2 regions of the Parasphingorhabdus pacifica genome follow, and region 2 is predicted to be linked to the other one. Evidence: riboswitches for the same ligand, from Rfam matches in the RefSeq annotation. Region 2 holds a riboswitch; the other holds the start of a gene.
The links. Region 2 has a riboswitch for S-adenosylmethionine ahead of thrC (threonine synthase). Riboswitches for the same ligand answer to the same signal wherever they lie in the genome.

Region 1: linked by a shared signal. The riboswitch ahead of ACYVAN_RS07550 (methionine ABC transporter ATP-binding protein) and the one ahead of thrC (threonine synthase) in region 2 are both predicted to bind S-adenosylmethionine.

The regions. Positions count from the first base shown of each region.
Region 1 covers NZ_BAAGYS010000006.1:295,620-306,247, reverse strand. Annotated here, with positions in the region: gene ACYVAN_RS07560 (ABC-F family ATP-binding cassette domain-containing protein) at 1-171, opposite strand, end outside; gene ACYVAN_RS07555 (4-(cytidine 5'-diphospho)-2-C-methyl-D-erythritol kinase) at 391-1,356, opposite strand; gene ACYVAN_RS07550 (methionine ABC transporter ATP-binding protein) at 1,535-2,557, opposite strand; SAM riboswitch class I at 2,782-2,873, opposite strand; gene rsmA (16S rRNA (adenine(1518)-N(6)/adenine(1519)-N(6))-dimethyltransferase RsmA) at 3,213-4,100, opposite strand; gene ACYVAN_RS07540 (transglycosylase family protein) at 4,264-5,730, opposite strand; gene ACYVAN_RS07535 (TatD family hydrolase) at 6,754-7,596, opposite strand; gene metG (methionine--tRNA ligase) at 7,618-9,411, opposite strand; gene ACYVAN_RS07525 (transcriptional regulator) at 9,568-9,873, opposite strand; gene ACYVAN_RS07520 (hypothetical protein) at 9,870-10,334, opposite strand; gene ACYVAN_RS07515 (DUF4185 domain-containing protein) at 10,424-10,628, opposite strand, start outside.
Region 2 covers NZ_BAAGYS010000014.1:218,822-229,449, forward strand. Annotated here, with positions in the region: gene ACYVAN_RS21210 (arylsulfatase) at 1-2,121, opposite strand, end outside; gene lepA (translation elongation factor 4) at 2,527-4,386, opposite strand; gene ACYVAN_RS21220 (VOC family protein) at 4,580-4,960, opposite strand; gene ACYVAN_RS21225 (EamA family transporter) at 4,985-5,293, opposite strand; gene ACYVAN_RS21230 (cold-shock protein) at 5,414-5,617, opposite strand; gene ACYVAN_RS21235 (sulfite exporter TauE/SafE family protein) at 5,893-6,699, opposite strand; gene rpsT (30S ribosomal protein S20) at 7,055-7,315, shown strand; gene holA (DNA polymerase III subunit delta) at 7,409-8,395, opposite strand; SAM riboswitch class I at 8,504-8,636, shown strand; gene thrC (threonine synthase) at 8,650-9,912, shown strand; gene ACYVAN_RS21255 (ComEC/Rec2 family competence protein) at 9,997-10,628, opposite strand, start outside.

The DNA.
Region 1 (10,628 bases), on a different contig from region 2:
GGAGGCACCGATGCCCAGCGACACTCCGTCCAGCAAGGGCCGAACGCCGTAGCTCTTGCTCACGGCTTCGAGGTTGATCAGGTTGGCCATCGCGTGTTCTTCACTCCGTTGACTGCGTTTCGGGTAGGTCTGCGGTTCGTCTTCGTCCGGTCCGGTGCTGGTCCTACCCACTTCCGTATCCGGACCCGTCGAACTCGGTCCGTCACCCGTCACCGGGCGGATGTGTTCAGGACGATTCGACGCCGGTCTCGTTCCTCCGCGCCCGAGCTCGGCAACGGACGGCACCCGCACGGGTATTCCGCGTGGTCACGGTCCCGTCGGCCCGGAACTCACTGCGGCCGGGTGCGCTGCGGGACACGCCCGATGGTGTCGTCCCCACCCGGACAGGCGTCAAGCGTGCACCTGCGGAGGGGTGGGTCGATCCGGTTGCTCGTCACCGACCACCCGGGCTCCGTGCACCGGTCCCTGGGCCACCCGGACCGTCCGGCACACCCCAGCGCCGGAAAGTTCCGCGGCAACCCGCACCGCCGAGTCCGCGTCCGTGCACAGGAACGCGCACGTGGGCCCGGAGCCGGAGACGACTCCCGCGAGCGCGCCCGCGTCGACGCCCGCGCGCAGCGTGCGACGGAGGCCCGGTCGCAACGACACGGCGGCCGACTGCAGGTCGTTGCCCAGCAGCAGGGCCAATTGTCTGGGATCTCCCGAAGCCAACGCTTCGAGCAGCGGTTCCACATCCCCGACCGGGCTCGGCCGGGACTCGGCACGCAGGCGGTCGAGTTCGGTGAACACGCCCGGGGTCTCCAGGCCGCTCCGGTCCAGTGCGATCACCCAGTGATACGTGTGCCTGGCCAATACGGGCACCAAGCGTTCCCCACGCCCGGTGCCCAACGCCGTTCCGCCCTGCAAGGCGAACGGCACGTCGCTGCCCAGGTCCGCGGCGATCTCCATGAGGTCCTCGCGCCCCATCTCCAGGCGCCACAGCGCATTGATCGCGAGGAGCCCGGCGGCGGCGTCGGCACTGCCGCCCGCCATACCTCCGGCGACCGGGATTCCCTTGCGGATCGAAACCTGGACCCCTGGGTCTTCCGGGTCCCGACCGCTGTGTTCGGCGAGCGACCGCACCGCCTTCCACACGAGGTTGCCCGGCCCGGTGGGAACCGAGTCCGCGCCCTCCCCGTGCACTTCGATGCCGGACTCGTCCGAATCCCGGACGGTGACCTCATCGGTCAACGACAGCGCCTGGAAGACGGTGACCAACTCGTGGTAGCCGTCAGCACGCGCGTCCCCGACCGACAGGTGCAGGTTCACCTTGGCGGGGACGCGGACGGTGATGGGTGTGGGTACTACGGAGAGCACTCTTAGAGCCTACGTGTCCGGCGGATCGCCGTGCGTCCCCTGGACCGGGTTCACTCCGGACGACTACTCGACCGATCGGCCGGAGGCGACCCCGACAGTGTCCCCAGCGGCGTCCCCAGCGGCGTCCCCAGCGGCGTCCCCAGCGGCGTCCCCAGCGGCGTCCTGGTCCGGAACGCTCTCACGCGGCGGCGACCCGTTCGACGCAGACCGGCGTACGGCGCACCTGCGCATCGTGCTCGATCATCCACTTCAACGCCGATTCGGAACGCTCCCCGCTCAACCCGACGCGGAACTTGGCCACCGGGGTCTCGCCGAGCCGGGTGAGTCCGCCACCGAGGACGGACAGTTCGACGTCGAACCGGCTGGAGGCTTCCGGCAACAGCGCCCCGACCGCCGCGAAACCGACGAGGACGACCTCGGCGACCACGTCGTGCCGCGTGCCGGCCTGCTTGAGCACCTGGGCCTGGTCCGTCTCGGGGAGCAGCGCCGAGCCGATGTGGCTGCCGGGTTCGGCGACGAGGTCCAGCGCCTTGCCGTGTTCGACCACGTGGCCCTCTTCCAGGACGGTCACGTCGTCGGCGATGCGGCGGACCACCGCCATGTCGTCGGTGGCGATCACGACCGTGGCACCCAGTTCGGACCGGGCGCGCTCCAGCACGGTCAGCACGGAGTCGGTGGACGCCGGATCGAGACCGGTGGTCGGTTCGTCGGCGACCAGTACGGACGGCCTGGTGGCCAGCGCCCTGGCGATCGCGACGCGCTGCAGCTGACCGGCGGTGAGCCGTTCCGGATACGCGGGCGCCTGCTCGGTCAGCCCGACAAGGTCGAGCAGCTCGGCGACCCGGGCGCGCCGCTGCGGGCCGGCAACGCCCGCGGCCTCCAGCGGAAGGGCCACGTTGCCCGCAGCGGTGCGCTGCCGCAGCAGTTCCTCCCGCCGGGGCACCACGCCGATCTCGCGGCGAGCGGCGCGCTGGGACCGTTCGTCGAGGGCGGCGAGGTTCGTGCCGTCGATCCGCACCTCGCCGACGTCGGGCTTCTCCTGCAGCGCGATGCACCTGGCGAGCGTCGACTTGCCGGATCCGCTGGATCCGACGATGCCGCTCACGCTCCCCGCCGGAACCTCCATCGACACGTTGTCGAGGGCGACGACGTTGGTGGCGTCGTGGGAATACGTCTTGGTGATGTTCTGGACCGTGATCACGAAGGGCTCCGCATCAACTCACGCCGGGCACACCGACCTGCTGAGGTCGGCCCGGGAGGACGGACAAACGGGTATGCGAGGGTCAGGCGGACCGTCGACAGCCCGTGGTGGTGCGCAATCCGTGGTCGATGACGCGCCGCTGCGTCAGCACGAGGTCAGTGCGCGGGTCCCGGTTTCGGACAGATCGCGCACGCGGGCTTGCGAACAGAGCTTCAGGCACCACAACTCCATCGGGTCCTGGCGTTAGCACCTGCCCGCGTTCGGGTGGTTGCTGCGGCGTCCTCGAGCCAGGTCTCTCGGCCGCTCCGGATGGATTTCTCGAATAGTAGACCCCACTTGCACTTGTTGACGCAAGTGGATATCGGTCACATTGCGAAACCTTGGTTCATCTCACACCACGCCATCGAGCTGGTCGTCTTGATCAAGGAGTGCCACTTTCATCACGTGGAGTAATCCCGAGGCTCACGCGAACGGCGCATCGACAGGGGTGGACAAGACCACGCTCGCAGGCACGTCACCCACGCGCGATCACCGATCGAATTCAGCACGCGGCTGGCGTCGACACTCGTCCGGCCCAATCCGGAAAACGGCTTCATGATCGAGCCGGGACGACGCGGGCGGATGCCGCCGACGGTTCCGCGCCGGGGGCGTGCGGTCAGGCCCCCTCGGGGTCGTCCGAACCTGCTGCCTCGGCGAGCCGGGCGAAATCATTGATCGTCAGCCGCTCACCGCGGTCCGACGGTTCGATACCGGCCGCCCGGAGCAACCTCTCGGCACGCGCCGCCGAACCCGCCCAGCCGGAAAGGGCCGACCGCAAGGTCTTGCGCCGCTGGGCGAACGCGGCGTCGAGCGCCGCGAAAACCTGCTCCCTGGGAGCGTCCGACGGCGGATCCACCCGGGTGAACGACACCAGACCGGAATCCACGTTCGGAACCGGCCAGAACACGCTTCGCGGCACCGGTCCCGCACGACGCACGTCCGCGAACCACGCCGCCTTGGCGCTGGGAATCCCATAAGTCCGGCCGCCGGGTCGCGCGGCCATCCGGTCGGCCACCTCGGACTGGACCATCACCAGGCCGTGCCGCAACGACGGCAACTCCGCGAGCAGGTGCAGCACGACCGGAACCGCCACGTTGTAGGGCAGGTTCGCGACCAGCGCGGTCGGGGCGAGCTCGCCGAAGTCCGCGGCGCGGAGCCGCAAGGCATCCGCCTGGAACACCCGTAGCCGGTCGGCCATCCCCGAGGCGTACTCGGCGACCGTACGCGGCAACCGATCGGCGAGCACCGGATCGATCTCGACGGCGGCCACCTCACGAGCGACCGGCAACAAACCCAACGTCAAGGAGCCCAGGCCGGGCCCGACCTCCAGCACCACGTCCTCGGCTGTGACCTGCGCCGTACCGACGATGCGTCGAACCGTGTTGGGGTCGTGCACGAAGTTCTGCCCGAGCTTCTTCGTCGGCCGTACACCGACCTCCTCGGCCAGCCGCCGCACGTCGGCCGGTCCGAGCAACCGAACCCCGTCCGTCGCCTGCTGTTCCACGAGGAAAAACCTACTCGGGTCGTCCGCGGGGCATCGCGGCGACCCGGGGGAGACCGGTTCGAAGGTGTGCCGCCGCACGGTCACCGGCACCGGAGGACGGCCAGTGGCTTTGCCTCCGAGCCGGTGACTTCCCGCGAGCGCACCGACCGTCCGGCGCGCTCGATCAGCTCAACCCCAGCTTGGACGAGCAGCTCGGCCAAGCACCGTAGCCGCCGCGCGCGTCCCGCATCTCCGTAGCTACCTGGATCTGCTGCTCCCGGCTGGCCTGGTGCGGATACGCGGCGAACTCGTCACCGCCGTAGGCGTCCCAGGTGGACTTGTCGAACTGCAGACCGCCGTAGTAGCCGTTGCCGGTGTTGGCGCTCCAGTTGCCGCCGGCTTCGCACTCCACCAGCTTGTCCCAGACCGCGCTGTTCGGGCGGGGCTTGCCGCCGACCCGCACGACCTTTTCCACCGGCTCCTTGGTGACGCGCTCACCGATGGCCTCGCGACCGGTCTCCTCGCCGTTGCGCGTGGAGACGCGGGTGAAGACGATCTTCTCACCGGGCGAACCGGCTTCGACGACCTTCTCCTCGCCCTTGAACATCGAGTCGTCGACGATCTCCTTGACCGGCGGCTCGATCTCGGTGGTCACGTTGACCACCGAGCTGCCGGTGCGGTTGACGTGGACCTCGGTCCCGTCGGTGATCTTCTCGGACGCGCCGGGCGTGATGTGGTCCTCGGGACCGAGCTTGAGCTTCTGCTCGGCGACGAATTCGTCGATGGTCACCGCGTGCGTGGTGAGCTCCTTGGGCTCGCCGCCGCCATCGGTGATGGTGATCGTCTTCGCTGTCTTGACGACCACCTCCATGCCCTGCTCGGGCACCGGGGCGGACCGGTCCGCCGAAACCGACGCGCCCTCGGTGTCCACACCGAGCTGGTTCAGCGCCTGTCCGACCGAAACCGAGCGGACCCATTCCTGGCGCTGCTCGCCGTCGACGGTCACCGTCAGCTGACGGCCCCTGTCGAGCGTGATCGTGTCGCCGTGACCGACCTCGGACTGCGGAGACGGGCTCAGCGCGTCGTGCTTGCCGACCTCGATGCCCTCTTCCTCGAGGACCTCGCCCACGGTCGAGTCGTAGGTGTTGACGGTGCGCTCTTGTCCGTCGATCTCCACGGTCACGGACTTGTCCATCGCGGCGGCCGCGGCGCCGGAACCGGTGAGCGTGAGGATCACCGCGGTGACGGCGCCCTTGAGGAAGCGGCGCTTCCAGGTGGTGATGGCTTCGACCATCTCCGCCTCGTCCGCTTCGGGGTGCTCTTCCGGGAGAGCCAGCGGCGGAAGCACCGTGGTTTCGGCGTTGAGCAGCCGGATGATCTCGTCGACGTCGACGTCGGCACTGGCGAGCAGATCGTCCGCGTCAGGGCCCAGTGCTTCGAGAACATCCGCCTGGGTGATCTCCAGGCCGGACGGCAGGCCGTCCGGCTCGTTGGCCGGAACCAGATCCTGCTCGGTCGGGTCCAACACTCCGACGGAGGTCTGAGTGGCTGCGGTGACCGGGGTGAACCAGTCGGTGGAGGCGTCGAAGGAATCGCCCCAATAGCCGTTGTCTTGACTGCCAAAGGCACTCGGTGTGCCGCTTCCGTTCACAGGGTCGCTACCTCTCGAAAGCGAGAAGCACCGCACGCGTGTTCTACAGGGTTCTCGAACGAGACCATGTCGTCGTTCGCCTCCCCCTGCCTCACGCGAGGCACTTCGTGCTTCGTATCCGTATCCGACTCCCGTAGCCAAGCGCCGTCCTAGCCGACTCCGACGATCGCTGTGCCACGATCCCCGAATCTCGACTTCCCCGACGTGCACCGGCGGCGACTAGCGGGCGTAGCCGACGACTGCTTTGTCATCGGTTACGAAGCCGAGACTCTAGCGTGATCGGAAAGACGTGCCAAGAAGGGGTAGGAACGCAGTGATCACGGTTACCCCGGTTTGCCGCGCAACCAGGCACGTTGCGTAGCGGTTGGGCACCACCGTAACGCGTCGCCCCACGCCTTGACCGTGCGCCGACCGCGATCCCGGCCCCACCGCCGACAGCTCGCGGAACCCCGCGTGAACTGCTGATGTCGGTGAGATCAACGACCGAAGCCCACCCGGTCCGTGGAGAACGGGCGGCGGAAAAGCCGGACACATCTCCCGCCGCCCGTCATGCTTGTACGGCGCCGCAGACGCCACTGAACGCACACGGTGACCGTGACCACAACTCCCGAGTGAGGAGTCGTCCGGTCCGGTCTTATTCGACAAAGCACACTTCGGGCGCCGTTGGGCCATCCTCCGGAGGCCGCCCCGGCAACGGCATCGTTACGCGATCAAGCGATTCCACAGCGAAGCCGACTTTCGCTCGACGGCACTCACCACAGTCGACGCTCGGTCCTGTTGCCGTCCGGTCGCTCGGCCTGTTGTCGCTCGGCCTGTTGTCGCTCGGTCCTATTGTCCACCGGCCGGTGGTTTTACTTTCGTTCGCTCCCGGCGACGAGCGCGTTCGGGGCACGCTCGTCGCCGGGGCGGAACACCGAGGGGCGCCCTTTCCCGGCTTCCACAGTGGACGTTAAACGTGATCCATCCGCGCGCAACTCCGGCGCGCTGGATTTCCAATATCACAAAACCCTGAGTTGATGTAGCTCAGGTCGCAGTCACCTGATCGAGTCGGAATACTCGTTCCGCTGTGGCCGTAGTGGTCACGATCAGTTCTTCCAGATCAACACCGCGGAGTTCAGCAAGGTCACGAAGGGTGTAATTCGCGCAATATGCCTGATTTGGCCGCCCCCTGAAGGGATGCGGCGTCAGGAACGGCGCATCGGTCTCGACCAGCAACTGCTCACCAGGCACGATCCGCGCGGCCTCCCGTAACTCCGCGGCGTTGCGGAAGGTCACGGTCCCCGCGAACGAGAGGACGTAACCGGCTTCCACACAGGACTTCGCGAACTCGGCATCCCCGGAGAAGCAGTGGAAGACCACCGTTTCGGGCGCACCCTCCTTTTCGAGGATCTCGAAGATGTCCTCGTGGGCTTCCCGGTCGTGGATCATCAGCGGCTTGCCGACCCGCTTGGCCAGGTCGATGTGCCAGCGGAACGCCTCGTGCTGCGCTTCCGGCGGCGAGTAGTCCCAGTAGTAGTCCAGGCCGGTCTCTCCGACCGCCACCACGCGCGGCCGCCGTGCCAGCTCCTCCAGCGTCGACCGCACCGAGTCGTCGAAGTCCTTGGCCCGCGTGGGATGCAACGCGACCGCGGCGAAAACCCGATCGTCCCAAGTGGAGGCTTCGACGGCCCATTCAGCGGCTGCCAGATCGTCGGCGACCGTGACCACCCTGCCGACTCCGGCCGCTTCGGCACGGTCGAGGATCGTGCCGACTTCCGCGGCCGTCGCCGCACCGCACGCGTCCAGGTGGGTGTGCGCGTCCACCGCCTGAGCCGGAAGAGGATCCGGCACCGGCGGCAGCTCGCGCTTGCTGTCCTTCTTGCTCACACGTTCACCTCAGGTCCGCGCTCAGCTCTTGATCGGAGCCCACTCCGGGCCGGTCTCGGCGAGCTCGGGGTCCAGCTTCGCGAACAGCGGCTTGGGCTTGTTCAGCGGACGCCCGACCTCGATCGGCCGCGACTCCCAGGTGGCTTGCTCGGCGGCGTAATCGCCCATCAACACCGGGTACCGCGAATCGGCCGTGTCCAAATCGGACACCTCGTGGACCTCCGGCTGAGCCGACCACACGCCGGTGCCGCCGAGCAGCTCGTGCACCTTCTGCGCCGAGTGCGGCAGGAACGGGGTGAGCAGCGCGTTCGCGTCCGAGACGACCTGCAGTGCGGTGTGCAGGACGGCGTCCCGGCGGTCCGGGTCGTCCTTGAGCTTCCACGGCTCCTGGTCGGACAGGTACTTGTTGGCCGCCGTGACCACCCGCATCGCTTCCTGCGCGGCCGTCTTGAACCGGGAGCGCCGCAGGTGCTCGCCCACCAGGTCGAACGCGTTGCGGGACTGGGTCTTGAGCTCCTCGTCGGCGGCCGTCGGCGCGGTCGGGGACGGCACCGCGCCGTTGTTCTTCGCCGCCATCGAGACGGCGCGGTTGACGAGGTTGCCCCATTCGTTGGCCAGCTCGAAGTTGGTGCGGCGGACGAACTCGTCCCAGGTGAAGTCGGTGTCCTGGTTCTCCGGCCCCGCCACCGAGATGAAATACCGCAGCGCGTCGGGGCCGAACTCGCGCAGGAAGTCCCGGACGTAGATCACGGTCCCTCGGGAGGTGGAGAACTTCGACCCGCTCATCGTGAGGAACTCGCTGGAGACGATCTCGTCGGGCAGGTTCAGCTCACCGAACGGGCCGGTGGCCCCTCCCTTGTCCCCGGTCCCGTTGTGCCCCATCAACAACGCGGGCCAGATCTGGGCGTGGAACGTGATGTTGTCCTTGCCCATGAAGTAGTGGGCCTGGGCCTCCGGGTCCGACCACCACTGCTGCCACGCGTCCGGCCTGCCGATGCGGCGCGACCACTCGACACTGGCCGAGAAGTAGCCGATCACGGCGTCGAACCACACGTAGAGCCGCTTCATCGACTCGTCGCGCCAGCCGTCGAGCGGGATCGGAACGCCCCAGTCGAGATCGCGGCTGATCGGCCTCGGACGCATGTCCTCGACCAGGTTCTTGGTGAACTTGAGGACGTTGGAGCGCCACTCGGTGCGGGTGGAGAGCCACTTGCCCAACGAATCGGTGAACGCGGGCAGATCCAGGAAGAGGTGTTCGGTTTCGGTGAACACCGGCTTCTCGCCGTTCACCCGCGAAACCGGGTTGACCAGCTCGGCCGGGTCGAGCTGGTTGCCGCAGTTGTCGCACTGGTCGCCGCGGGCGCCGTCGTAATGGCAGATCGGGCAGGTGCCCTCGATGTAGCGGTCCGGCAGCGTGCGCCCGTTGGACGGGCTGATCGCGCCGGTGGTCGTCTTCGGCATGATGTAGCCGTTGCGGTACAGCGCCAGGAAGATGTCCTGCACGACCTTGTAGTGGTTGCCCGTGGTGGTGCGGGTGAACAGGTCGTAGGAGAGCCCGAGCCCCTGCAGGTCCTCGGTGATCACCCGGTTGTACTTGTCCACCAGCTGGCGGGTGCTGACGCCCTCCTTCTCGGCCTGCACCGAGATCGGAGTGCCGTGCTCATCGGTGCCGGACACCATGAGCACCTGGTTGCCCACCATTCGCTGGTAGCGCGAGAAGACGTCCGAAGGCACACCGAAGCCGGAAACGTGGCCGATGTGCCGTGGACCGTTGGCGTAGGGCCAGGCCACAGCGGTCAGCACAGAGGCACTCATGGTGACCAGCTTACGTTTCGAGGCGGGTGTGACCGGAACCGGTTCCGCATCCCGCACCGGCGGGTGACTCGCTCCACAGCGGTACTTCGCACGGCGTCGCTCGATCGGGAGCGTTCGGGCCGGTTGCCCCGCCCCCGAGTCACCGGAGCGCGGACGTCAGGACACGTCTCGAGCACGGCCGACGATCTCGTCCAGCGCGGCGACGTGGCCGCGGAAAGCGACCAGACCCGTTTCGGTGAGGTCAATCCAGGTCTTCCGGCGACCACGCCCGAGGTTCTCCTTGCGAGAAGTGACGTACCCGGCCGCCTCCAGTGCGCTGATGTGCTTGGACAGCACCGAATCACTCAGTTCCAGCTGGTCGCGGAGAAACCGGAACTCCACGCCTTTCGCCGGAGCGAGCAGCGACACGATGGACAATCTGGTCGGGGCGTGGATGAGCTCGTCGAATCGCGGCGTCGTCATCGCTCGACGGCACCTCCGTAGGCCCGCCGGTAGATCCACCGGACCATGAAAGCGCAGATCACCGCGGCCGGAACGGCGGCGAGCACCGAGCTCGGCCCCACCGGCACGACCCCGGCGAGCGCGACCCGGCCGAGGTGGAAAACCACCGACAATGCCAGCAGCCAAGCGCAGACGAGGATGATCGTACGCGTGTCCCACAGGTCCCGAGGGCCCTTCACGCCGGCCTTGCGCTCGTGCCGGATCCCGACCAGCAGTCCGCCCGCCATGATCAATCCGCCGACTCCGAAGCAGATCAGCGGCACCGGGAAGGCGAAGTCGATCCCGGCGAAGACGACGTAGTAACCGAACACGAACACGGCGGTGCTCCACACCGGTGGGTGCAGGCCGGCCATCGCCGCCGCGGTCTGCTGTTGCCTGCCGCTGACTTCCCGCAGCGCTCTGCGTGCTTCTTCGGACTCCATGTGAACCTCCTGGATCGTGCTACTTTCCAACCAAGAAAGTAGCACGAGCTTTCCGATTCGGAAAGTAGCTTTCGGCGGGGACCGATCGATCAGGCCAGATCCGCGCGGAGCAGGAAGACGTTGTACGGGCCCCACCGGGTCATCGTGAAGTGGATAGCGGGCCGGTCCGCGGCCCATGGGTGCTGGTAACCGCCGTACAAAGCCGGATACCGCGCCCCCGACGCGAGCACCTGACCCGCCGACCACGAGCCCACCAGTTCCGGAGCCGTCCGCAGCACGATCGCCCCGCGCGGC
Region 2 (10,628 bases):
CAGCCGGGCATCACCACCCTTGCCAACACCGCCGCCGTCGTAGTCGAACTCCAGCCGGATCTCGTGCTCCCCGGCGTCGAGCGCTTCGCTTCCCGCGGTTTTGTGGATCTCCAAGCCGAAGTAGTTGTAGGCGTAGCAAGGACGTCCGTCCGACAGGTACAGCGACCAGCCACCGAAACGACCGCCCTGCGCCACGATCACGCCATCGGCACCGTTCTCCGGCACCTCGACGAGCGCGGTCACCGAGTGCGAGCGGTTCTTGACGTTGGGCGCCGTCTCCTCCGTCAGCCGCTTCGCCCCTGCGTGGAAGGTGATGCTCGAACGGTCACCCATCAGGTCGAGCCGTCCGGCCTCCTTGGGGTTCTCCCGCTCGGTCATCCGGTCGTCGAGCGGAAAGACCTGGTGCTTGGCCGCTTCAACGAGGAACAGCTGCTGAAGTTCCCGCAACTTGCCGGGATGTTCGTCGGCGATGTCGTGCGCCTGCGTCCAGTCCACATTGGTGTCGTAGAGCTCCCAACGATCGTCGTCGAAGTAGCGGCGACCACCCTCCTGGACCATTTCCCACGGGGTTCCGTGCCGAGTCACCGCCATCCACCCGTCGTGGTAGATCCCGCGGTTGCCGACCATCTCGAAGTACTGCAGGCGATGACGCTCGGCGGCCGACTCCTCGTTGAAGCTGTAGAGCATGCTGGTGCCCTCGATGGGCTGCTGCGAGACCCCCTGGAACGACGAGGGGTGCGGAAGCCCAGCGGCTTCCAGAACCGTCGGGAGCACGTCGATGACGTGATGCCACTGGTTGCGGATGCCGCCTCGTTCCTCGATGCCCTGCGGCCAGTGGACGATCATGCCGTCACGCGTGCCGCCGAGGTGTGAGGCGACCTGCTTCGTCCACTGATACGGCGTGTTCATCGCCAGCGCCCAGCCCACGGGGTAGTGGGCATGCGTAGTGGCGTCACCCAACGCGTCGAGGTGCTCGGCCATGAACTCGGCGGAGTCCTCGAGACCACTGGCCTGCCGGTGCTCGTTGAGCGTGCCGCCCAGTCCGCCCTCGGCGGAGGCACCGTTGTCTCCCAGGATGTAGACGATCATGGTGTTGTCGAGCTCTCCCAGCTCGTCCAAGGCGTCCACCAACCGGCCCACCTGCACATCGGTGTGCTCGGCGAAACCGGCGTAGGTCTCCATCAGTCCGGCCGCGACTTCACGTTCGGCCTCGGACAGCTCGTCCCAGTGCGGCACGCCTTCCGCCCACGGTGCGAGCTCGGCATCCTCCGGCACGACGCCGAGTTCCTTCTGCCGCCGCAAGGTGATCTCGCGCTGCTCGTCCCAACCGTGGTCGAACCGGCCCTTGTACTTGTCCCGGTACTCCTTCGGCACGTGGTAAGGCGCGTGCGTCGCACCGAACGGCAGGTAGGCGAAGAACGGTGCCTCCGGCTTGAGGGTGTTCTGCGTGCGAACCCAGTCGATCGCCTGGTCCACCAGGTCCTCCGACAGGTGGTACCCGTCCTCGGGGCGCTCGGACGGCTCGACCGGGGTCGTGCCGTCGAACAGCACCGGATACCAGTGGTTCATCTCCGCGCAGACGAATCCGTAGAACTTCTCGAACCCCTCGCCCGTGGGCCATCGGTCGAACGGGCCCGCCGCGCTCACATCGCGGGCGGGCGTCTGGTGCCACTTGCCGAACGCCCCGGTGTTGTAGCCGTTGTCCCTGAGCACCTGGCCCATCGTGGCTGCGCTGCGCGGACGGATGCCGTTGTAGCCGGGGGCTGCGCTGGCCATCTCGGTGGTCACGCCCATGCCGACCGAGTGGTGGTTGCGGCCGGTCAGCAGCGACTGCCGGGTCGGCGAGCAGATCGCCGTGACGTGGAACCTCGTGTAGCGCAGTCCCTCGTCCGCCAACCGGTCCGCTGTCGGCATCTCACACGGTCCGCCGAACGCGCTCGGAGCACCGAAACCCATGTCGTCGAGCAACACGACCACGACGTTGGGAGCACTTGCCGGGGCGTCGACGGGGCGCACCGGCTCGAAGGCCGGGCTCTGATCACGCGCGTCCAGGGCCGTACCGGACTGACTGACGGCGTCCGGAATCGGCAACTGTTCACGAGACACGCCGGATCCGCTCATGCTCGACCTCCTGCATCACATGGAAAGAACTCCGGAGAGCGATCAAGACCACGCTGTCCATCGCCGACCACGTCGACGGCCGCGGCTCTCACGGAGGCATTCAAGTCGCGAGGAATGCTAGTTCGGTGTTACTTCAGTGCAAGGCTTCCATTCACCAAGCGTGAGTCGTGGCCCACACTCGGACGACTTTCGCCCTGTTCGCGAGGGCACCAACAGTCCCGAAGACCGGTTCCGAATACTTTCCATAGAAGCTGACTATGGCCGTGCTCGCACTCGCCGCGGCAGGAGACGGGAGACCTGCGCGGAGTGGCTCCGCGAACACTCTCCGAAACAAAAAAATCGGCTGCGGTGCGTCCGGCTCGTTGCCGTCCGCACCGCAGCCGATGCCGCGCGTGCTCGGTGTTCCTACTTCTTGCCCTTGGGCTTTTCCTCCTTGGTACCCGCGCCCTCGTCGGTGGACAGGGCAGCGACGAAGGCCTCCTGCGGAACCTCGACCCGACCGATGGTCTTCATCCGCTTCTTGCCTTCCTTCTGCTTCTCCAGCAGCTTGCGCTTCCGGCTGATGTCACCGCCGTAGCACTTGGAAAGCACGTCCTTGCGGATGGCGCGGATCGTCTCCCGCGCGATGATCCGCGAACCGATCGCGGCCTGGATCGGCACCTCGAACTGCTGCCTGGGGATCAGGTCTCGCAGCTTCGTGGCCATCTTGGTGCCGTAGGCGTAGGCGGCGTCGCGGTGCACGATGGCGCTGAAAGCGTCCACCGCCTCGCCCTGCAGCAGGATGTCGACCTTCGCCAGGTTGGACGCCTGGGTGCCCGCTTCCTCATAGTCCATCGAGGCGTAGCCCTTGGTGCGGGACTTGAGGTGATCGAAGAAGTCGAACACGATCTCGGCGAGCGGCATCGTGTAGCGCAGCTCGACCCTGCTCTCGGAGAGGTAGTCCATCCCGTTGAGCTGACCCCGCCTGCTCTGGCACAGCTCCATGATCGTCCCGACGAATTCCGACGGAGCGATGACCGTGCACTTGGCGATCGGCTCGTGCACCTCGCCGACCTTGTTCTCCGGCCAGTCCGAAGGGTTGGTGACCTCCAGATCGCTGCCGTCCTCCAACTTGACCTGGTAGACGACGTTGGGCGCCGTGGAGATGAGGTTCAGCCCGAACTCGCGCTCCAACCGGGCGCGGGTGATCTCCAAGTGCAGCAGCCCGAGGAAACCGCACCGGAAACCGAACCCGAGCGCCCCGGACGTCTCGGGCTCGTAGGTCAGCGCCGCGTCGTTGAGCAGCAGCTTGTCCAACGCGTCCCGCAGGATCGGATAGTCCGAACCGTCCACCGGGTAGAGTCCCGAATACACCATCGGAAGCGGCTCGCGGTACCCGGGAAGGGGCTCTTCCGCGCCGCGCTTGTCCGAGGTGACGGTGTCGCCGACCTTGGACTGCCGGACGTCCTTCACACCGGTGATGAGATAGCCGACCTCGCCGACGCCGAGCCCTTCGGAGGGCTTCTGGTCCGGCGAGATGATGCCGACCTCCATCAGCTCGTGGGTCGCCCCCGTGGACATCATCTTGATCTTCTGGCGGGGCGTGATCCGGCCGTCGACGACCCGGATGTAGGTCACCACACCGCGGTAGGTGTCGTAGACGGAGTCGAAGATCATCGCGCGCGGAGCGGAGTCGTCCTGGCCCACCGGAGCGGGCACGTTGTTGACGACCGCGTCGAGGACCTCCCCGACCCCGTCACCCGTCTTGGCCGACACCCGGAGCACGTCGGAGACCTCGCAGCCGATGATGTGCGCGAGTTCGGCCGCGTACTTGTCGGGCTCGGCCGACGGCAGGTCGATCTTGTTGAGCACGGGAATGATCTCGAGTTCGTGCTCCATCGCCAGATACAGGTTCGCCAGCGTCTGGGCCTCGATGCCCTGCGCGGCGTCGACCAGCAGAATGGCGCCCTCGCAGGCGGCCAACGAGCGGCTCACCTCGTAGGTGAAGTCCACGTGGCCAGGTGTGTCGATCATGTGCAGGACGTGCTCGGTATCGTCCACGACCCACGGCAGGCGCACGTTCTGCGCCTTGATCGTGATCCCGCGTTCGCGTTCGATATCCATCCGGTCGAGGTACTGCGCCCGGTAAGCGCGTTCTTCGAGCACCCCGGTGAGCTGCAGCATCCGGTCGGCCAGCGTCGACTTGCCGTGGTCGATGTGCGCGATGATGCAGAAGTTCCGGATGCGCTCCGGAGGTGTGAACGTGGTGTCGGCGAAGCTGCTCACTCAGTGTTCCTCGCGGGATGTCGGCTCGTTCGGTCATGGCTGGTGCACGGATTCACCCATATCGTCCCACGACACGCGGTGTGCTCTGTGCCCAACTCCGGTGCATTCGACGAGCGGCTTCCGGCCGAGCGGGCTGCGCTGGCCGGACGGACGTTCGGGCTGATCTTTCCGACGACCCGTCTCGGCCCGCGGCTCAGGGCTGTCGGACGTCCGCGCGCAGCGGATGATCGGACGGGATCTCCACCAGCACGATCCGCATGCCGTCCGGGTCGGCGATCCACGCCTCGTCCAGACCCCACGGCTGACGTTCGGGTTCGGCCAGCACCGTCACCCCGCGCTCGACCAGCCGGGCGAACTCCGCCTTCACGCCCCGTACCTGCAGCCACAACACCTGGTCGGGGCTCGGCCCGTGCTCCCCTTCTCCGGACACCTCCAGGAACCCCTGACCGAGGAAGAAGACCGTCCCCACCGGAAACTCCCGGAAGATGGCCAACTCCAGCACGTCCCGGTAGAAGCGGAGCGAACGTTCACGGTCGTGCGGCCGCAGGATCATGCGGCTGTTCAGGATCTCCATACCTCTGTTCTACCCGCCCCGAACTCAGGTGACGCCGGCCAGAACCACACCCGCGCCCAACAACCGCCGTACCGGCTGGGCCTCGTTCAGCAGGACCCAGGCCAACCACGCCGCCAGCACGATGCTCAGCTCTCGCGCGGGAGCCACGAGGCTCGCCGGCGCGAGTCGCATGGCGAACGGGACCAGGACGTAGGCCAGTGGGGACAACACCGCCACCGCCACGACCGGGCGACGGTGCCCCGACCACATCTCGGCGATCCGAGTCAGCAGAACCTGGCAATCGGCCCCATGGCACTCCTGCTCCCCAGCAGCACCAGCGGTCTTCTCACGCACCGCTGAACACGCGCGCATCAGAACGGCACGGACTCGACACCTGGTACATGAAAACGGGCCCCGCCTCACGTGGAGGCGGGGCCCGTCTACTCACCGTTGTGTCACGGTGTCACCCGGGACTCAGAGCGCGCGAACGCCGCTGGCCTGCGGGCCCTTCTGGCCCTGGGTGATCTCAAAGCTCACGGCCTGGTTCTCTTCCAGGGTGCGGAAGCCGGTGCCGTCGATCTCCGAGTAGTGCACGAAGACGTCCGGCCCGCCACCGTCCGGGGCGATGAAGCCGAAGCCCTTTTCGGAGTTGAACCACTTCACGGTGCCCTGCGTCATATCTGTCTCCTAACAGGGGCTGGTACCGGTACCGCACTTTACGGCAACCGGGGCCTATTCCAGACGGCGAACTCTCCAGCTTGCGAGGAGAACAGCTTCGCGCCCGCAACAATCTTTCGCGAGCGTGTCGAACACGACCACAAAGAACAGCCGACCAATACAACCACACTCACGCCAGGATCATTCCTTCGCCCTCGCCGAACTTGCCCGCCCGCCGTGGGGGGACCGGGAACAAGCCTCCAACAAGACCGCCGAACACGCAAAACGTGATCACCTCATGCCCCCAGGGCGAGCTTCCAGCCGAGGCTGGCGACCAGGCCGAACAGCACGGTGAGAAAGACCCGGCGGACGAAGCCCGAGCCACGCCGGGATGCCAGCGCGGCCCCGAACACGCTCCCCGACATGTTTGCCGTCGCCATCGCCAGCGCGAGTCCCCACAACACCTTGCCCGCTGGGACGAAGAACACGAGAGCACCGAGGTTGGTGGCCACGTTGACGACCTTCGCGGTGGCGGAAGCGCTGACGAAGGCGTACCCGATCAGCCCGACCAGCAGGAAAACCAGGAACGACCCTGTGCCGGGACCGGCGATGCCGTCCCAGAAGCCGATGACGGCGCCACCGGCGAGCATCAGCAGCAGTTGCCTGCGCCGCCCCGCCGGCACCGCATCGGCCGCGCCGAGCGCGGGCGTGCGCCACGTATAAATGCCCACCCCCACCAGGGCCACCAGTACCACCACGTTGAGCACATCGGACGGGAGGGCATCGGCGAACACCGCTCCGCACAACGAGCCGAAAAACGCGATCACCGCCATCGGCAGGGCGCTGTGCCAGTCGATCCGCGTTCGCTTGGCGTAGGTGCGAGCGGCTGCGGCGGTCCCCGCCACGGACGCGACCTTGTTGCTCGCCAACGAGTGAATCGCCTCACCCCCGGGCATGATCAGGAGCATCGCGGGCAGCTGGATGAGACCACCACCACCGACGATCGCATCGACCGCCCCCGCGAGGAACGCGGCACCACACAGGAACATCAGCCCCGCCAGTGAGATTTCGGCGAATCCGGGCCAATTCAACGCGGTGAGCACGGACGCGCAGACTATCCGGCGCGGCCCGGCAGGCCCCGCCCACCTCCGCCTGTCGAGAGCGAGAAGATTCCGTGTCCACCCCGCCTGCCGAGGAGGTGTGCGCGGCTTGTCGAGGGCTCACGTGGTTTTGCGAGAGGCGTTCGCGACTCGACGAGGGGGCTTGCGCAGCTTGCGGAGGCGGCTTGCGCAGCTTCGGAAGCCGCCGCGGAGGGGTTGCCCGGCAGCAACGTCGCAGGCCCGCATTGATAGTATCGACGGCCGTGTCGTGCGGCATTCCGCAATGGAGGAAGGCTGCGCTCGCGCAGCGCCACGAATGCGCGGCACACCAGACCAGCGACGAGGAAGAGGCGCAACAGTGGCCAACATCAAGTCTCAGATGAAGCGGATGAAGACCAACGAGGCGAACCGCCAGCGCAACCGGGCCTACAAGTCGGCGGTCAAGACCGCCCTCCGCAAGTTCCGCGAGGCCGCTGACTCCGGCGACAAGACCAAGGCCGTCGAGCTGGAGCGTGCCGCGGGTCGTTCGCTCGACAAGGCCGCCAGCAAGGGCGTCATCCACGCCAACCAGGCCGCCAACAAGAAGTCGGCGATGTCCAAGCGCACCAACGCGCTCTGATTCGCAGCAAGTTGGCAGGCCCTCTCCTCCTGGTGGTGGAGAGGGCCTTCTGCTGTCCGGGGCGGCGCGCGAGACCCGCCTCCGAAGCATTCCCTAGTTGTTCCGCCCGACGCGCAGGTCGGTCAATCGCAGCACGGTCCGCTCCAGCGCGTACGAGGCGTCCGCAGCCACGCCCTTTACGTCGGCGTTGACCTCGGCGACCGCCGCCAATGCCTCGCCCACCGCCGCGCCGTTCCACCCGCGGGCCTGCGCGAGCGCCTTCTTCACTTTCCACGGCGGCATGCCCAGTTCGCTGGCCAGGCGGTACTGGTCGTTGCCACCCGCCGCGGCGACCCTGCCGATGGTGCGCACCGAATCCGCGAGCGCGTCGGCGATCAGCACGTGCGGGACGCCCAGTTGCAGAGCCCAACGCAGCGCTTCGAGGGCACCTGCGCGATCACCGGTGACTGCCTTCTCCGCCACCACGAAACCGGTGACCTCCGCGCGTCCCCGGTGGTATTGGCGAACGGCCGTCTCGTCGATCTTGCCGCCGGTGTCGGCAACGAGCTGCGAAGCCGCCGAGGACAGCTCCCGAAGGTCGTGGCCGACCGACTCGATGAGCGCGCTGACGCCGGAGGCCTCGATGCGGCCACCGGCTCGGCGAACCTCTTCGCGGACGAACGCCTCGCGCTCCGCGGGTTTGGTGATCTTGTTGCATTCGACCGCACGCGCATCGATCTTGCGCAAGGCGTTCGGCAATTCCTTGGCGTTCTTCCCACGGCCGCCACCGCTGTGGACGACAACGAGAATCACCCCGTCGGCGGGTTGGCGCGCGTGGGTGAGCACGGCCTCGACGATCTCTTTGCCGCCTTCCTGAGCCCCCTCCAGGACGATGACCCGCCCTTCGGCGAACAGCGAAGGGCTGAGCATTTCGTCCAACCCCGGAGGGGTGAGGTCACTCACCTTCATTCGGCGCAGCTCGGTCTCGGAATCCGCCGCCCGCGCGGCGTTCACCACTTCGCGAACTGCCCGATCCACCAGCAATTCTTCTTCGCCGAGGATCAAATGAAGCGGACCGGCCAGCACCCCTGGTGCACTCATGGGCCCATGCTCCCACGTGACCTGGGCAACCCTCTTAGGTCCCGGAGTATGGACACCGTGCTGGCCAGAAAGCGACACCGTCCCGTAGCGTTGCCGCCACAACCGAATAGCTCATCCAGAGGGGCAGAGGGAACGGCCCGTAGAAGCCCCGGCAACCGATATCGGCGATTCGCACCATTCTTTCCCGCGAGGCCGCCGAAAAAAGGTGCCAATTCCGACCCGTGCGCGGGACAGATGAGGGAAAGGACCTCGCGATGACTGCTGCTGCCCAGCCCACCACTACCCGGACCTACGACCTCGGACCTGCCACCGAACTGGTGTCCAAGGAAGAAGGCCACCGCCAGCCGTTGGCCCCCGAGTTCGTCTCGCTGGAAGATTTCTCGCCGCTGGAAGTCGCATACGACTTCGGTCGCGTCCGCCGCGAGGACATCGAGGCCGGCCCACGTTCGATCTGGCGCTACAAGCAGCTGCTGCCCGTGCCGACCACCGTCGAGCAGCACCAGAACACCGAACCCGGCTGTACGAGGCTGGTGCGTGCCGATCGACTCGCCAAGGCGCTCGGCGTCAAGCAGATCTGGATCAAGGACGACACCGGCAATCCCACCCACTCGTTCAAGGACCGCGTGGTCGCCGTTGCCTTGGCGGCCGCCCGCGAATTCGGTTTCACCACGCTCGCTTGCCCGTCGACGGGCAACCTCGCGAATGCCGTCGCCGCGGCCGCAGCTCGCGCCGGTTGGGACTCGGTCGTCCTGGTCCCGGCCACGCTGGAGCGCGCCAAGATTCAGATGAGCGCTGTCTACGACGGTTCGCTCCTGGCGGTGGACGGCAACTACGACGACGTGAACCGGCTGGCGACCGAGCTCGCCTCCGAGCACGAGGACTGGGCGTTCGTGAACGTCAACGTTCGCCCGTACTACTCCGAGGGCTCCAAGACGCTGGCCTTCGAGGTCGCCGAGCAGCTGGGGTGGCGGATCCCCGAGCAGGTCGTGGTTCCGATTGCTTCGGGCTCGCAGCTGACCAAGGTCGACAAGGGCTTCAAGGAACTCGCCCGCTGCGGCCTCGTCGAGGACAGCCCGTACCGGGTGTTCGGTGCGCAGGCGAGCGGGTGCTCGCCGGTGGCTTCGGCCTACAAGGACGAGCAGGACGTGGTCCAGCCGGTGCGTCCGGACACCATCGCCCGCTCGCTGGCCATCGGTGCGCCCGCGGACGGCCCGTACGTTCTCGACGTCGTGCGCCGCACGAACGGTGCGATCGAGGACGTCACCGACCAGGAAGTCATCGAGGGCATCCAGCTGCTCGCCCGCACCGAGGGCATCTTCGCCGAGACGGCCGGCGGTGTCACCGTGGCCACGACCAAGAAGCTCATCGAGCAGGGCAAGCTCGACCCGGACGCCGAGACGGTGCTGATGATCACCGGTGATGGCCTCAAGACCCTCGACGCCGTGCAGGAGCACGTCGGCCCGAAGGCCACCGTCGCTCCCACGACCGCGGCAGTGAACGAGGTCCTCGGGTACTGATCGGTGGATTCGCCCGGGCCTGCGCTGACGTGGCCCGGGCATTCCGCCGAGGGCGCAGAGCGTCCGTCTCCGCCGGGCCGGAGTTCAGTCGTCGGCCCGAATCGGATCACCTCGCTTCTCCACTCTCGCACCGTGCGGGCCGGGGTGGACCGCCAGATCGCCACCCCGGTCGGTCCGCGCGACGTTCGCACCCGCACGGGCGAGCGCGCCGAGCACGAGCGGGCTCGGATGGCCGTAGGAATTGCCGTCGCCCACGCTGATCAGCGCCAGTTCGGCCTGCGTCGCGTCGATGAAGCGGGGAGCCGTGTAGCGGGAGCCGTGGTGCGGAACCTTGATCACTTCGGCACTCAGGTCGGTTCCGCCGGCCAACAGCTGTGACTGCCCGGAGAGTTCCACGTCGCCGGTGAGCAGGATCCGTCCCGCCGGGGTCGAAGCCTTCAGTACGAGGGACGCGTCGTTGGCATCGTCGGCTTGGCTGGTTCGGGCCAGCGCACCTGTCGGCCCCAGCACTTCCAGCTCAAGGCTCGGCCATGCGACCCGTTGCCCGGCTTCGAGCTCGACCACCGGCACCTCGTCTGCGGTAGCCGTCTGACGCAGCTCCGTCCAGGCCCAAGCTGGTTCGCGCAACTTCCCGGTACCGATCATCATCACGTGCTGGTCGGCCAACACGCCGGAAAGACCGCTCACGTGGTCGGCGTGCAGATGCGAGAGCACCA